DNA from 2 places in the Herbaspirillum sp. SJZ099 genome. Region 1 is predicted to be linked to the other one. Evidence: predicted binding sites of a transcription regulator. Region 1 holds the regulator's gene; the other holds the start of a gene.
The links. The regulator sigma-54, encoded in region 1, starts transcription at its own class of promoters, with help from an activator protein. The targets are predictions, from matches to a motif close to TGGCANGNAANCTGCTTT.

Region 1 (8,234 bases):
ACAGCACCGGCCCGATCAGCAAGAGCAGCACCAGGAACCAGTGCTCGATCAGCGTATGCACATTGAGCAGCATGCCGATGGTGATGAAGAACAGGCCCAGCAGCACGTCGCGGAAGGACTTGATGTCTTCCTCCACCTGGTGCTTGAACTCGGTCTCGGAAATGAGCATGCCGGCGATGAACGCGCCCAGCGCCAGCGACAGCCCCGCTTTCTCGGTAATCCAGGCCGCCCCCAGCGTGATCAGCAAGAGGTTGAGCATGAACAGCTCCTGCGAACGGCGCTTGACCACTACCTTGAACCAGCTGCGCATGAGCTTGTGGCCAAAGAACAGCAGCAGGGCCAGCACCACCATCGCCTTGGCCACCGCCCAGCCCAGCGTCACCACCAGGTTGCCGGAATCCTTGGCCAGCGCCGGCACCACGATCAGGAGCGGCACCAGCGCCAGATCCTGGAACAGCAGCACGCCGAGGATGCGGCGGCCGTGTTCGGTTTCCAGCTCCAGCCTTTCGGTGAGCAGCTTGGAGACGATGGCGGTGGACGACATGGTGAGCGCGCCGCCCAGCGCGAACGCGGCCTGCCAGCTGATGGAAGTAAGCTGCGGCAGGAAATAGGCGACCGCCCAGCCGAACACCATGGTCACGGCGATGGTGGCGGCCACCTGCGCCACGCCCAGGCCGAACACGATGTGGCGCATCGCCGAGAGCTTGTTGAGCGAGAACTCCAGCCCGATGGAAAACATCAGGAACACCACCCCGAACTCGGCCAGCGCGTGGGTGGTTTCATTGTCTTCGGCAAAGCCCAGGCCATGCGGCCCGATCACGATGCCGACCACCAGGTACCCCAGCATCGGCGGCAGATGCATCATGCGGAAAGCCACCACCCCGAGCACAGCCGCGGCGAGCAGGAATAAGGTCAGTTCCAGTCCGGAAAACATGTGTGGATGATTTGCTTGTTAGATCTTTTATATGAGCTGAACTATGCGAACCGGCCAAGCGAGAAACATGCCCGGACGGAGCCTCCCGCGCCGCCATGCGCATCCGCGTAACGCAGCGCACAATACGAGTCCCACCAATTCGGTGCGGGCATGTGTGAAAACGATCCCCGGCAACAGCAATGGCAGGCATGTCATCATGGCAATTCCCGGCGCTGCCGACCGTTCTGCCGACGCAGCAAATCTGGCATATTGGCGCTTGCCAGCCCGGTTCTCCGGGTGTTGCGCACATGCTGCAACGCAACCGCAATGAAGGCCCGCTGGCCGTCATTGCATCTCCTCCTTACATCTGGCAAGTTTTTTGCTTTGCTAATTCGTTTATACTTCGGTTATGAGTGTAACCGATGATAAATCCACGCCCGCATCTTTTTCGACCGAGGACGCGCGGCGCGCCATCGCACTGGCGCGCCAGACCTTTCAGATCGAAGCCGATGCCATCCTGGCGCTGAAAAACCGCCTGTCCGACGACAGTTCCGAACCGCTCGCCCGCGCCGTGCATCTCTTGCTCGGCTGCCAGGGCCGCGCGGTCGTGTCCGGCATCGGCAAGTCCGGCCATATCGGCCGCAAGATCGCTGCCACGCTGGCCTCCACCGGCACCCCGGCGCTCTTCATGCATCCGGCCGAAGCCGCCCACGGCGACCTCGGCATGGTCACCCCCAACGACGTCTTCATCGCCATCTCGAATTCGGGTGAAACCGCCGAGCTGCTGGCCATCGTGCCCATCGTCAAGCGCATGGGGGCGGTGATCATCGCCATGACCGGCAACGATGCATCCAGCCTGGCCGAGCTGGCCGCCGTCCACCTCAACGTAGGCGTCGACCAGGAAGCCTGTACCCTGAACCTGGCGCCGACGGCCAGCACCACCGCCACGCTGGCCATGGGCGACGCCCTGGCGGTGTCGCTGCTGGATGCGCGCGGCTTCATGGAAGAGGATTTCGCGCGCTCCCATCCGGGCGGCGCCCTGGGCCGCCGCCTGCTGACCCATGTGCGCGACGTCATGCGCAGCGGCGACGCCATCCCCGCCGTGCGGCCGGATGTCTCGCTATCTGCGGCATTGATGGAAATCACGCGCAAGGGCATGGCCATGACCGCCGTAGTCGACGAACATTTCCGCCCGATCGGCGTGTTCACCGACGGCGACTTGCGCCGCCTGCTGGAACGCGGACAGGATTTCAGCCAGTTCGCCATCGCCGACGTCATGCACGCCAATCCGCGCACCGTCAACCAGGACCAGCTGGCGGTGGACGCCGTGCAATTGATGGAAGAATTCCGCATCAACCAACTGCTGGTGACCGATGCGCAAGGCGTGCTGACCGGCGCGCTGCACATCCATGACCTGACCCGCGCCAAGGTGATCTGATGACGTCAGCCTTCGCCAGCACCTTTGCGCCCGCCATCCTCGCCAAGGCCGCCGCCACGCGGCTGATGATCTTCGACGTCGACGGCGTGCTGACCGACGGCGGGCTGTTCTACGGCGAAGACGGCGAATCGGTGAAACGCTTCAATGCGCTGGACGGCCACGGCATCAAGATGATGCAGCAGTTCGGCGTGGCCGCCGCGATCATCACCGCGCGCCAGTCGCCTTTCGTGCTGCGCCGGGCCAACGACCTGGGCATCGCCCACGTCTTCCAGGGCGTCCATGACAAGCGGCTGGCATTCGGGGAGCTATTGAAGCACACCGGCCTGCAGGCCGCCGATTGCGGCTATCTGGGCGACGACATCATCGACCTGCCGGTGCTGACCAAGGTCGGCTTCAAGGCTTGCGTAGCCAACGGGCACCGTGAAGTCAAATCGCGCTGCGACTACGTGACGGCCGCCATCGGCGGCAACGGCGCCGTGCGCGAAGTGTGCGACCTGGTGCTGGCCGCACAAGGGAACTACGAGGCGGCGCTGGCGCCGTACCTGGCATGAGCAACCACAGCGGCGAACGCGCGGCGCAACGCATCCGCCTGGGCGTGCTGCTGGTGGTGCTGGTCGCGCTCGCGCTGGGCAGCTTCTGGGTGCTGCAGACGTTGCGCAACAGCGGCGACCAGCAGCCTTATGTCCGCCCGACCGGCAAACCCGACTACTACCTGGAAAACTTCAACTACGTGAAACTGGGTCCGACCGGACTGCCGCGCTACGACATATCGGGCGCCAAAATGGTCCACTTCCCGACGGACGACTCCTTCGAGATCACCAAGCCGGTGGTACACAGCCTGGACAAGGCAAAGCCGCCGATGGAGCTGTATTCCGACACCGCGCGCGTGACCGACGAGCAGACCAAAATCCACATGTACGGCAACGCCAACGCCACGCGCGGCGGCACCAACGGCGGCGCCCCGATGCACCTGGTCTCCGAATACCTGTTGCTGCTGCCGGACGATGAAATCGTCAAGACCGACAAACCGGTTGCAATGACGATGGGCACCACCAGATTGAACGGCGTGGGGATGATCGCCAACAATGCCACGCAGGAAGTGCAACTGCTGGGCAACGTGCGCGGCTACTACGAACCGACACAAAAGAAACGCTGAGCCAAGACTCAACCTGACAGGAACTTATGAAACGCTCACTCTTATTGCCCTGGTTGCTGCTGCTCGCCATCTGCGGCGCGGCGCACGCGGAAAAGGCCGACTCGACCAAGCCGACCAACATCGAAGCCGACCAGATGGTCTACGACGATGTGCGCCAGGTGAAGACCTTCACCGGCAATGTGGTGCTCACGCGCGGCACGCTGCTGATCAAGGCCGGCCGCGTGGTGCTGACCACCGACCAGTACGGCTATGAATATGCGGTGCTGTATGCGGCGCCGGGTTCGCTGGCCAGCTTCCGCCAGAAGCGCGACGGCGGCCCCGACCTGTGGATCGAAGGCCAGGCCGAGCGCATCGAGTATTCCGAGCAGACCGAGATTTCCAAGCTGTTCAACCGCGCCCACATCCAGCGCATGGACGGCAAGCGCATTACCGATGAGGTCAACGGCGAGTTCATCTCCTACGACAGCCGCGCCGAATTCTATTCGGTCAACAATACCGCTTCGGGCGAAAGCAAGCCGGGCGCGGGCCGGATCACCGCCGTGATCCAGCCCAAGAATCCGCCCGCCCAGCCGGCGCCGCCAACACAGCCGGCCCAACCTGGAAAGGACCAGTAACATGGTGAGCTCGCTGGTGGTCCGCGGACTGAAGAAAAGCTATGGCGCGCGCCAGGTGGTGCGCGATGTGTCGATGGAAGTGCAGAGCGGCGAAGTGGTCGGCCTGCTGGGCCCCAACGGCGCCGGCAAGACCACCTCGTTCTACATGATCGTCGGCCTGGTGCCGTCCGACGGCGGCGAAATCGACCTGGATGGCGCCGCCATCTCAGGCCTGCCGATCCACAAGCGCGCCACGCTGGGCCTGTCCTACCTGCCGCAGGAGGCCTCGGTATTTCGCAAGCTGACGGTGGAAGACAATATCCGCGCCGTGCTCGAACTGCGCCAGGAGAACGGCAAGCCGCTCTCGCGCGACGAGATCGAAGGCCGCCTCAACAACCTGCTGCATGAACTGCAGATCGAGAAGCTGCGCGACAGCCAGGCGCTCTCGCTGTCGGGCGGCGAACGGCGCCGCGTCGAAATCGCGCGCGCGCTGGCGACCGATCCGCGCTTCGTGCTGCTCGACGAGCCGTTCGCCGGCATCGACCCGATCGCCGTGATCGAGATCCAGCGCATCGTGCGCTTCCTCAAGGAGCGCGGCATCGGCGTGCTGATCACCGACCACAACGTGCGCGAGACGCTGGGCATCTGCGACCGCGCCTACATCATCAACCAGGGGACGGTGCTGGCCAGCGGCAGCCCGGACGACATCATCGCCAACGAATCGGTGCGGCGCGTCTACCTGGGCGAACATTTCCGCATGTGAGCGGCCCTGCGCCAAGCCACGCCGGCGCGACGCACAACATGCAACGCACGACAGCACAGCAGCACGTAACAAGCCGGCCACGCGGCGCCCGAAAGCCAGATGAAACAGTCCCTCCAGTTACGCACATCGCAGCACCTCGCATTGACGCCGCAATTGCAGCAGTCGATCAGGCTGCTGCAATTGTCTACTTTGGAACTGCATCAGGAACTGGAACAGATCCTGTCCGACAACCCGCTGCTCGAGCGGCTTGACGACGCGCTCGACAATTCGGTACGGCTGCTGGCCGACGGCGCCCTCTCCGCCTCGCCCTCCAGCGGTGTAGCCGACAACGCCAGCGAAAGCGGCGCCGAGGCGCCCGCGCCCGCAAGCGACGGCGAATCCAGCCTCGACTACCAGGACAACACGCCCGAAGGCAGCGTCAGCGGCGAATCCGAATGGAGCTTCGACGATGTCGCGCGCAACGGCAAATCATCCGACGATGAAGATGCGCGGCCGCAGCTGGAAGCGCACCAGACCACGCTGCGCGAACACCTGGTGGAACAGATCCGCGTCACCGCCCGCACGCTGCGCGACCGCGCGCTGCTGGAGCTGCTGGCCGATACGCTGGACGACAACGGCTACCTGGACGAGCCGCTGGAAGACATCCTGGCGCACCTGCCCGAAGAACTGGGAATCGATCTCGAAGAACTGTCGATCGCGCTCAAGCTGCTGCAAAGCCTTGACCCGGCCGGCGTCGGCGCGCGCAGCCCCAGCGAATGCCTGGCGTTGCAGATCCGCCGGCTGCCCGGCGTGCCTTTCGTCACGCGCAAGCTGGCGCTGAAGATCGTCGAGGATTACCTGCCGCTGTTCGCCCAGCGCGATTTCAACAAGATCAAGAAGGCGCTCGACTGCGACGACGAAGACCTGCGCGAAGCCCAGGTCGTCATCCGCCAATGCCGGCCGCACCCGGGCGCCGAATTCGCCCGCGACGCTTCCGACTATGTGGTGCCGGATGTGATTGTCAAACAAACAAAGAACGGCTGGCAGGTCACGCTCAATCATGACGTCATGCCCAAGCTGCGCGTGAACGCGATGTATGCGAGCGCGCTCAAGCAATCCAAAGGCGAGGTTTCGCTCACATCGCAGCTGCAAGAGGCGAAGTGGCTGATCAAGAATATGCGCCAGCGCTTCGATACAATTTTGCGAGTTGCCCAAGCTATTGTCGAACGTCAAAGAAACTTCTTTTCCCATGGGGCAGTTGCCATGCGCCCCCTTGTGCTGCGCGAAATTGCTGATACACTGGGTCTACACGAGAGCACTATCTCGCGTGTGACAACTCAGAAATACATGCTCACGCCGCATGGCATGTTCGAGTTGAAATACTTCTTCGGTAGCCATGTCGCGACCGAAACCGGAGGTGAAGCCTCCTCCACCGCGATACGGGCACTGATCAAACAACTGATAGGAGCCGAAAACCCGCAGACCCCATTATCCGATAGCAAGATTGCGGATATGCTGGCAGAACAAGGCATGGTGGTCGCGCGACGGACTGTCGCAAAATACCGCGAAGTGCTGAAGATTCCACCAGTCAATCTCCGCAAATCCCTCTGAGTTTTTCCTCAGTTTTTCTGTAGTACTTGCAGCCGTCGCTGTGTTCAGGCAAGCATCCATGCCCTCTGACACAAACGCTGTACTCTCTCCGGGTGTATTGGATGAGATGCACGAACCTCCAGTGACTTCACGATAGGAGTGTTGTATGAATCTGACCATTAGTGGACACCACCTCGAACTGACCCCCGCCATCCGGGAATACGTGCAAAGCAAGCTGGCACGGATCAAGCGTCATTTCGACAATGTGATCGACATCAGCGTCATCCTGAGCGTAGACAAACTGACAGAAAAAGAAAAAAGGCAAAAGGCGGAAATCAACGTCCATATCAAAGGGAAGGATTTGCATGCGGAAAGTATCGCCCACGATCTCTACGCGGCCATCGATGCATTGATCGACAAGCTCGATCGCCAGGTCATCAAGCACAAGGATCGGCTGCAAGACCATTATTCGATGGCCAAGAGGTTGCCGGAAGACACCGTTTCGGGCGCGGTGGCAAGCGCAAGTGCATAGCTGATAACGATCCGCCAACGACGGGGCCGCACCAGGCCCCCTCAAAGAGGAAAGGGCGCGAAAGCGCCCTTTTGCATTTCTCCCGACGCTCCGGTTTCCCGGCCGCCGGACCGCCATTGGGAATAGCCGCCAGGAAACATTGCAAACCATTCAAATAATTTACGTGGCCGCACACAACACCTTGCCCCGGCACGCCGTGTTTCAAACGCGGATGGCGGCTTTTTCATATAATGTCGGCAATCACCATTTTTTAAGGCATAGCCATGAGCGACGTTCAATCCTGGATCAAGGAAACCGTGACCCAAAACCCTGTCGTGCTGTTCATGAAAGGCACCGCGCAATTCCCGCAATGCGGCTTCTCCGGCAAGGCGATCCAATTGCTCAAGGCCAGCGGCGCCGAGAACATCGTCACCGTCAACGTGCTGGAAAGCCCCGACGTGCGCCAGGGCATCAAGGAATATTCGAACTGGCCGACCATTCCCCAACTGTACGTCAAGGGTGAATTCATCGGCGGCTCGGACATCATGAACGAAATGTATAGCTCGGGCGAACTGCAGACCCTGCTCAAGGGCTGATTGCTTCGCCGCGCCGCCTGGATTCCCTTGGTTCCCGCCGCATGCCGCGCCAGCGCCTGATCGTCGCCATCACCGGCGCGACGGGCGCGGTCTATGGCGTGCGCCTGCTGGAACACCTGCGCGGACACGCGCAGGTTGAAACGCACCTGCTGATCTCGGATGCCGGCGTACTCAATATCCACCAGGAGCTCGACCGCAGCCGCAAGGATGTCGAAGCGCTGGCCGACGTGGTCTACAACGTACGCGATGTCGGCGCGGCTATCGCCAGCGGCTCCTTTGCGTCGGCCGGCATGGTGGTGGCGCCGTGCTCGATGAAAACGCTGGCGTCGGTGGCCCATGGACTTTCCGACAACCTGATCACGCGCGCCACCGACGTGGTGCTGAAGGAACGCCGCCGCCTGGTGCTGATGGTGCGCGAAACGCCCTTCAACCTGGCCCACCTGCGCAACATGACGGCGGTGACCGAGATGGGCGGCGTGATCTTCCCGCCGCTGCCCGGCTTCTACCACCGGCCCTCCTCGATGGAACAGATGGTCGACCATACGCTGGGGCGCGTACTCGACCTGTTCGGCCTTGAACACCAGCTCACGCCGGAATGGCTAGGGATGAAACCGGCATCGGACTGAACCGGCAGCGCAACGCATGCCACAAACGAAACGCGCCGCAGGAAAACCTGCGGCGCGTTTTTCTTTGCA
Region 2 (8,234 bases), on a different contig from region 1:
ATTCCGTTACATGGACATGGCCCAGGGCAAGCGGTCGAAATCGATTCGCAACGCGGTGATCGTCCGCGACCTGGCAGGCGCCAGGCAAGAGTGTACTGCGCAGCCGCAAACCGGGCAGCATAATTCCCATTTCCCTTCCCATTCCCCGTACCCTGTCGCGAGCATGCGTCCGATGACCTGATACCGCAGAGCTGCGGTAAGCGGATGCAAGCGATGTAATTCTTTCCGGTTTCTGCCAACGGGGAGGAATTCGGGGCGTTTTAGACCGTCAAATCTATTCCCACATTTCAATGAGGTGCAGTCATGAAAACAATTCAAAAAGTTGCGATCACTTCCATCGCTGTATTGGCTTTTTCGGCATTGACCGGTTGCAGCAACATGTCGCAGCGTGACAAGAACACCGCGGTCGGTGCAGGTATCGGCGCAGTTGGTGGGGCAGTGCTGACCGGGGGCAGCGGCATCGGCACCGCCGGCGGCGCTGCCGTGGGCGGCGTGATCGGCAACCAGATCGGCCGCTGACCAAGGGCCATGCACGAACCGCAGGCGGAGAAACGCCTGCCAGAAACAAACAGCCGGCTTAGGCAGGTAATGCCGTTCAGTTAAGCGCTGAACGGCATTTTTGTTTGTGCGGATCTGACTCCGTTCGCCCTGAGTAGCTGCGCAGCAGCGTATCGAAGGGCAGGCAAGAGCGGTAAGGCTGACACGCTGGCTTCGATACGGCCCTGGCGGGACTACTCAGCCCGAACGGGTTCTGTGATGATTAGACTTGACTGAACGGCATGACGGCTTAAGCCGGCTTTTTGTTGAGACCCACGTCTGCCCTGTTCAGGAGGCCGGGGTAGTTTCTTTGTAATCCTTGTAGATGCGCCTGGCGCGTTCCATATCTGCTTTTTTCGCCGCGCCGGCTTCGTCCCGGCAGTTCCTGGCTTGCTTGCCGCGCATGCCCTTGCAGGTTTGCAGGGCCTCGCCATAGGCGGCGTTGGCCTCCTTGGTCAGGTTCCGGTAGCGCTCCTTGGGGGTATCGTCAGCCTTGTACCAGCGGGCCGGATCGGCCTTGCTGACGTCTTCTTCTGCTGCATGGGCAAAAGAGGCCCACAGTGACGCCGCGGCAACCAGGCAAGAGACTGCGAGAATATTTTTCTTCATAGACCCACCTCATGAGGGAAATTGGCATAAGCATGCGCATCGGCGCGGCCGTTGCAAAACAACACGACACGGCCGATGGCAGGGCGCAGGCGGCGCCGGACGCCCATCCGCAGGACGGATGTTATCAGGCTTGGTCTATGGAAACCCGTTCTATATCTTTCCCAGCAACAGCAGGATCAGAAGGATGATGACGATAGTGCCGGCGATGCCGCTGGGGCCATATCCCCAGGTGCGGCTATGGGGCCAGGTCGGCAGGACGCCGAGCAACACCAGGATCAGAATGATGAGCAGTATGGTGCCGAGTGTCATGGTTTTTCTCCTCTTGTTGTCTTATTGAAATTGTCGCCGCCGGTTCGCCGGCCAGCTGGTGCAAGTGAATGCAGCTTAGGCTCAAGGCTCCTGGGGCGCGATCAGCGTGCGCCGCGAATCCCTGTAGGAAAATGCGCCCGGCCTTGTCGTGCAAGCGGAAAGCGTCCAATGGTGCGAAATTTGCTATATCGTTCTGGCATGCCGCACCGGCGCCTGCGCCTGTTTTTATGGCGATGCATGTTTTTTGAGCGGCAATGGGTTACTATTCCGGCCGTCAATCGCATGCTGCTTCGCAGCGCAATCGTTGGAAACGGATCAGCGAGTTTGACTTGTTTGCGTTCTCACCAGAGCCGATAGCCAGTTCGTCCTTTCTATGAAGTCCGGTAGCCCATCGACATCTACCGCCACCGCAGGCGGACGCCCGCTGCGTATCGTCATCGTCAATTCCGTGCCGCACCTGGAAGAAGACCATGACGAAGCCGCGCATGAGCAGGCGCGACAGCGGGCCGAAGCGCTGCGCGCCGGGCTGCTCGATGCCGGCTACAACATCATTGCCGCGCTGCCGGCCGACCTTTCGCTGCCGGACCGCATTGCCAGCCTGCAGCCGGACATGATCATCATCGAAGCCGAGTCCGACGCGCGCGACGTGCTGGAACATATCGTGATCGCCACCCGCGACGAACGCCGCCCCATCGTCATGTTCACCGAAGACGACGACACCTCCAGCATGGAAGCCGCCATGGCCGCCGGGGTGACCGCCTACATCGTGGCGGGCTTGCATTCAGAGCGGGTCAAGCCGGTGCTGGACGTGGCGCTGGCGCGTTTTCGCCAGGAGCAGAAACTGCTGGCCGAGCTGTCCGATACCCGTAACAAGCTGGCCGAACGCAAACTGGTCGAGCGCGCCAAGGGCGTGCTGATGGCGCGCAAGGGCTTGTCCGAAGACCAGGCCTACCAGAAGCTGCGCGGCATGGCGATGAACCGCAACCTCAAACTCTCCGAAGTGGCCCAGCGCCTGCTGGATGCCGAGGACCTGCTGGGCTGAACGCTTCTTTCCCGGTCGCTTTTCCCCTCCTTTTCCTGTTCCGCCAATTTGGTGCAAAGCACAAATGAAGTGCGGTGCGGCGCTCGTTTTGCTGGCGTTGCGCACTTTCGCCGAAACCTGTGCGCAACTGCCTTCGATGCTGCCGCGGATCCCGTTTCCATAGGCGATGGCGGGTATTCGGCTGCGTTTTGCATCCGTCTGGCACGGTCTTTGCTGAACGTACCCCGTAGCGCAACGAGTGCGCATAGGTGCGGCCAACGGAGGTTGCATCGCCCAAGACAAAGGCGTCTTTCGACATGAAGCGATTCATGTCGGGATACGCCTTTTTTCGTTTATCGGCTAGCAAGGGGGAAAATGCGATGGATTTCCAGGAAGAGCAGGCGGGCAAGGCGGTGACCGGGGTAACCAATGGCGCGGAAGTGGATGCGACGCGCCGCAAGATCATTCATACCGCGGGCATCGCGGCGGGAGCGAGCATGATGGGTTTAGCCACCGGCGGCGTTTGGGCGGCCGGTTCCGACAAGCCGGAAAAGGAAGAGGTCAAGATCGGTTTCATTCCCCTGACCGACTGCGCTTCGGTGGTGATGGCTTCGGTGCTGGGCTTCGACAAGAAGTACGGCATCAAGATCGTGCCCAGCAAGGAAGCTTCCTGGGCCGGCGTGCGCGACAAGCTGACCAATGGCGAACTGGACGCCGCCCATGTGCTGTACGGCCTGATCTACGGCGTGCAGCTGGGCATCGGCGGCCAGAAGAAGGACATGGCGGTGCTGATGGGCCTGAACCACAACGGCCAGGCCATCACCCTTTCGAAGAAGCTGGCCGACAAGGGCGCCGTCGATGGCGCTTCGCTGGCCAAGCTGATGCAGGCCGACAAGCGCGAATACACCTTCGCCCAGACCTTCCCTACCGGTACCCACGCGATGTGGCTGTACTACTGGCTGGCGGCCAACGGCATCAATCCGATGAAGGATGCCAAGGTGATCACCGTGCCGCCGCCGCAGATGGTGGCCAACATGCGCGTGGGGAACATGGACGGCTTCTGCGTGGGCGAGCCCTGGGGCCATCGCGCCATCGTCGACGGCGTGGGCATCACCGCCACCACCACCCAGGACATCTGGAAGGACCACCCGGAGAAAGTGCTGGGCACGTCGCTGGAGTTCGTCAAGAAATACCCCAACACCTGCCGCGCGATGATGGCCGCCATCATTGACGCCAGTAAATGGATCGACGCCTCGCTGACCAACAAGAACAAGATGGCCGAGGTCATCGCCGACAAGTCCTATGTCAACACCAGCAAGGACGTGATCGACCAGCGCATCCTGGGGCGCTACCAGAATGGCCTGGGCAAGACCTGGGACGATCCCAACTACATGAAGTTCTACGACGACGGCACGGTCAATTTCCCGTACCTGTCGGACGGCATGTGGTTCATGACCCAGCACCGCCGCTGGGGCCTGTTGAAGAGCGATCCCGACTATCTCGCCGTGGCCAAGGCGGTCAACCAGATCGACCTGTTCAAGGACGCCGCCGCGATGACCAAGACGCCGGTGCCCAAGGATGTCATGCGCACCTCCAAGTTCATGGACGGCACCGTGTGGGACGGCAAGAATCCGGCGGCCTATGCCCAGTCGTTCAAGATCAAGGTCTGATCGCCGGCGCATGCCGGCGATATGCGGCGCGCCGGGGGAGGCGCGCCGATGCGATTGAAGTTCCAACAGGAAGGGAGTCGAAATGAGCGCAGTCATGGAGAACATCATGGGCGATAACGCCAAGCCGGCCGCCGGGGCGCCGGCCGCGGCACGCGGCGCCGATGCCGCCAACGAGGCCAAGGCGCTCACGCCTGCGCCGGCTGCGGCGCAGGTTCGCCCGGCCAGGCGCCGCATCGCCGCCGGCGGCGTTTTCATGCGCATCGTGCCGCCGCTGCTGGGAGTGGCGGTGCTGGTGCTGGTCTGGCAGATCATCGCCTTGAAGAACAGCAGCTTTCCGACGCCGCTGGCGACGCTGCAGGAAGCATTGAACATGTTCTCCGATCCCTTCTACCGCAACAGCCCCAACGACCAGGGTATCGGCTGGAACGTGCTGGCGTCGTTGCAGCGCGTGGGCGTGGGCTTCGGCCTGGCGGCGCTGGTGGGCATACCGCTGGGGTTCGCCATCGGGCGCGTGCAGTTCCTGGCGGCCATGTTCGGGCCCATCATCAGCCTGCTGAAACCGGTCTCGCCGCTGGCCTGGCTGCCGATCGGCCTGCTGGTGTTCAAGTCGGCCAACCCGGCGGCGATCTGGTCGATCTTCATCTGCTCGATCTGGCCGATGATCATCAACACCGCGGTGGGCGTGCAGCGCGTGCCGCAGGACTACATGAACGTGGCGCGCGTGCTGAACCTGCCGGAATGGAAAATCCTGACCAAGATCCTGTTTCCCTCGGTGCTGCCCTACATGCTGACCGGCGTGCGGCTGTCCATCGGCACCGCCTGGCTGGTGATCGTCGCCGCCGAGATGCTGACCGGCGGCGTGGGCATCGGCTTCTGGGTCTGGGATGAATGGAACAACCTGAACGTGCCGCACATCATCATCGCCATCGTCGTCATCGGCGTGGTCGGGCTGATCCTGGAGCAGGCGCTGGTGGCGCTGGCCAAGGCCTTCACCTATGAGCAGGTCAGCAACTGAAACCGAACGCGGGGGACATCATGGAAAACATCAACGGCAAATTCATCGACATCCACGGCGTGGAAATGGTGTTCAACACCAAGAAGGGCAGTTTCCATGCGCTGCGCGACATCAACCTGACGGTTGCCAAGGGCGAGTTCGTTACGCTCATCGGCCATTCCGGCTGCGGCAAGTCGACGCTGCTGAACCTGATCGCCGGCCTGACCCGGCCCAGCGAAGGCGTGCTGCTGTGCGCCAACCGCGAAATCGGCGGCCCGTCGCCGGAGCGCGCGGTGGTGTTCCAGAACCACTCGCTGCTGCCCTGGCTGACCTGCTACGAGAACATCCACCTCGGCGTCGAGCGCGTGTTCGGCGCGCAGGAAAACCGCACCCAACTGCGCGACCGCACGCGCGCCGCGCTGGCGCTGGTGGGCCTGTCGGCGGCCGAGACCAAGCGCCCCAATGAAATCTCCGGCGGCATGAAGCAGCGGGTGGGCATCGCCCGCGCGCTGGCGATGGAACCCAAGGTCTTGCTGATGGATGAGCCGTTCGGGGCGCTCGATGCATTGACGCGCGCCCACCTGCAGGACGAGCTGCTCAAGATCGTGGCCAAGACCGAGTCGACAGTGGTCATGGTGACCCACGACGTCGACGAGGCCGTGCTGCTGTCGGACCGCATCGTGATGATGACCAACGGCCCGGCCGCCACCATCGGTGAAGTCCTGGAGGTGAAGCTGGCACGTCCGCGCGAACGCGTGGCGCTGGCGCAGGATGCGCAATACTCCGCGTACCGCACCGCGGTGCTGGAATTCCTGTACCGCAAGCAGGCGCATCCGGCGCGCGAAGCGGCTTGATCCGGTGAGGTGAGCCATGTCCAGCCAGGCCGCCGTGCAGGAAATGCATGGCACCGTTCCCATCCCGTTTGTGGCCGTCAATGATGCGCGCGCGATACCGCAGGAGCATAGCGGGCAGTCCTGCACGGATGATTCCGGCGTGGTGCCGTTGTCGGGCGAAGTATTCGGCGCGCTGATCAACCTTTCGGGCCGTCGCCGTTTCACTTCGCAGCGGCTGGTGCTGTATGCGGTGCTGGGCGCGCAGGGGCATGAGGGCGCCGTGGCGACCGCGCGCGAAGCGCTGGCCCTGTTCCGTGGGGCGCACCAGGCTTTGCTCAAGCGTTCCGGTGAGCTGCCGGGGGTGTTTTGTCCCGAACTGGAGGAAGCCTATTTCGGCAAGCCGCAAGGCGATGCGCGTATCGTGCATTTCAGCGAGCTGGCAGGGCGTGCGCTCAATGCCATCGAGGACAGGCTCAAGTCAGCCCCGGAGCTGCTGGAAGCGCTGGTGAAGGAGACCACGCCGCTGCTGGCGGTGCTGAACCAGATCACGGCGATCTATGAGGAACAATCCAAAAAGCACTCGCGGCGCATGCGCGACCAGTTGCATGGGATCATGACCGATATCGAGACCATTGCCCGCGAAGCCAAGATGGTGGCGTTCAACGCCCGCATCGTGGCGGCCCGTTCGGGCCAGGCCGGCCGGGAATTTTCGGTCGTGGCCGGGGTGCTGTCCAACATTACCGGAGAGATCGATGCGTTGGTGAAGGCGGCTTTGAACGGCACCGCCGCCTGATACCGTTCAACAGTTGCGGCCGATAAAAAACGCAGTCAGGGAATAAACCGACCGCGTTTTTATTGTTGCCGGGAGCGGCTGACTTCAGCGCATGCCCTTGTAAGCCGACCATGCCACCAGCAGCCACGCCGCCAGGAAGGCGGCGCCGCCGATGGGTGTGATCGCGCCCAGCACGCGGGTGCCGGTCAGCGCCAGCAGGTAGAGGCTGCCGCTGAAGATGACTATGCCGGCCAGCATCAGGTTGCCGGCCCAGCGCATCATCGCGCCGCCGAATCTGGGCAGCAGCAGGGCGACGGCGATCATGCCCAGCGCATGCATGGCCTGGTAGGTGACGGCGGTATGCCAGACTGCCAGCATGTCCTCGGAAAGCATCTTCTTCAGGCCGTGCGCGCCGAAGGCGCCGCAGCCCACGGCAATGAACATGTTGATGGCGCCGGCGACGACCAGGGGGCGTTCATTCATGGATCTATCCTTGTTGGCAATGTTTTCCGTCGGGGGGCGCTCAGAACCGGATACGTTGGCTTTTGCCGATCCGGTATTCATGCCTGAGCACGAACTGCGAAGTCGCAATCATGCCCGACAGGCCGAGGATCAGTTGCGTGAGCGTATCCTGCGGCAGTACCCAGACGGTGCCGGCCGGAGACGCCGCGCCGGTGGCGGCGCTGATCACCGGGTTGACCCATGAGGCTTCTTCGCTCACGTCCAGCAGCACCTGGCCTTCGGCCGTGGTGTGCAGGTAGATTTCGCCGCCCAGTTCGAGCGCGAAGCAGATGCCCTGGCCGGCGTTGGCCGTATTGAGCTTGTTGCGCCAGACGACCGCCTGCAGTTCGCGGTTATAGGTCTCGATCCAGGTCTCGACCTCATGCACGTTCTGCAATACGATCCACGGCCGCGGCGCCGGAACGGTATCGGCGCCGCTGACGGCGTCATTGGGAAACAAGGGCTCGGGCGGCTGGTCGGACATGGTTGGCAATCGGGATATCGAAAACCTGCGGATGAAAAGCGGAAGTATATCGGATCGCGTATCGTCGGGCGCAAGCGCAGGGAGCGTCTTCGGCAATCATCCAGGCGCTGCCCGAGGCTGTCGCCGATGCCGCCGCTAGGGAAGAACGGGCATCTGCCGTGTTCCGGCGTGATGGAGATATGGTCGCCGATAGTGTCGGCGTTCCTGGAAAAACTGAGGGCGGGCAGCCGCCCCAAGCGGCGAAGGAGTGCGCGCCCGACAAATGAAAGCCTTGAGCTTCTTTGCAGCCGATTCTTGCCGCTGCTGATCGTATCAATGAAGAGGGATTGTTGCCGAAAATTGCCGCAACAGAGACGACAATTGTAAAAAAAGAAGGGCTCCAGCGAACTGGAACCCTTCTTTTCTACTGCTGAATTTCTGGTAGGCCGTGCGGGACTCGAACCTGCGACCAACGGATTAAAAGTTTTTCTAACTCATTGATTTTATTGATTATTGGCTCGCCCT

Region 2: a site for sigma-54 is predicted at 2,697-2,714, ahead of FB597_RS19545 (CmpA/NrtA family ABC transporter substrate-binding protein). Genes of this name have one in related genera too.

The regions. Positions count from the first base shown of each region.
Region 1 is NZ_VIUO01000003.1:40,492-48,725, forward strand. It holds gene FB597_RS08005 (cation:proton antiporter) at 1-934, opposite strand, end outside; gene FB597_RS08010 (SIS domain-containing protein) at 1,323-2,351, shown strand; gene FB597_RS08015 (HAD family hydrolase) at 2,348-2,902, shown strand; gene lptC (LPS export ABC transporter periplasmic protein LptC) at 2,899-3,507, shown strand; gene lptA (lipopolysaccharide transport periplasmic protein LptA) at 3,534-4,121, shown strand; gene lptB (LPS export ABC transporter ATP-binding protein) at 4,123-4,863, shown strand; gene FB597_RS08035 (RNA polymerase factor sigma-54) at 4,963-6,453, shown strand; gene hpf (ribosome hibernation-promoting factor, HPF/YfiA family) at 6,599-6,964, shown strand; gene grxD (Grx4 family monothiol glutaredoxin) at 7,228-7,539, shown strand; gene FB597_RS08050 (UbiX family flavin prenyltransferase) at 7,581-8,165, shown strand.
Region 2 is NZ_VIUO01000014.1:42,584-50,817, reverse strand. It holds gene FB597_RS19570 (hypothetical protein) at 1-181, shown strand, start outside; gene FB597_RS19565 (glycine zipper 2TM domain-containing protein) at 304-519, shown strand; gene FB597_RS19560 (hypothetical protein) at 826-1,146, opposite strand; gene FB597_RS19555 (DUF3309 family protein) at 1,297-1,455, opposite strand; gene FB597_RS19550 (ANTAR domain-containing response regulator) at 1,829-2,497, shown strand; gene FB597_RS19545 (CmpA/NrtA family ABC transporter substrate-binding protein) at 2,857-4,146, shown strand; gene ntrB (nitrate ABC transporter permease) at 4,229-5,161, shown strand; gene FB597_RS19535 (ABC transporter ATP-binding protein) at 5,182-5,994, shown strand; gene FB597_RS19530 (methyl-accepting chemotaxis protein) at 6,011-6,766, shown strand; gene FB597_RS19525 (DUF423 domain-containing protein) at 6,851-7,228, opposite strand; gene FB597_RS19520 (hypothetical protein) at 7,269-7,730, opposite strand.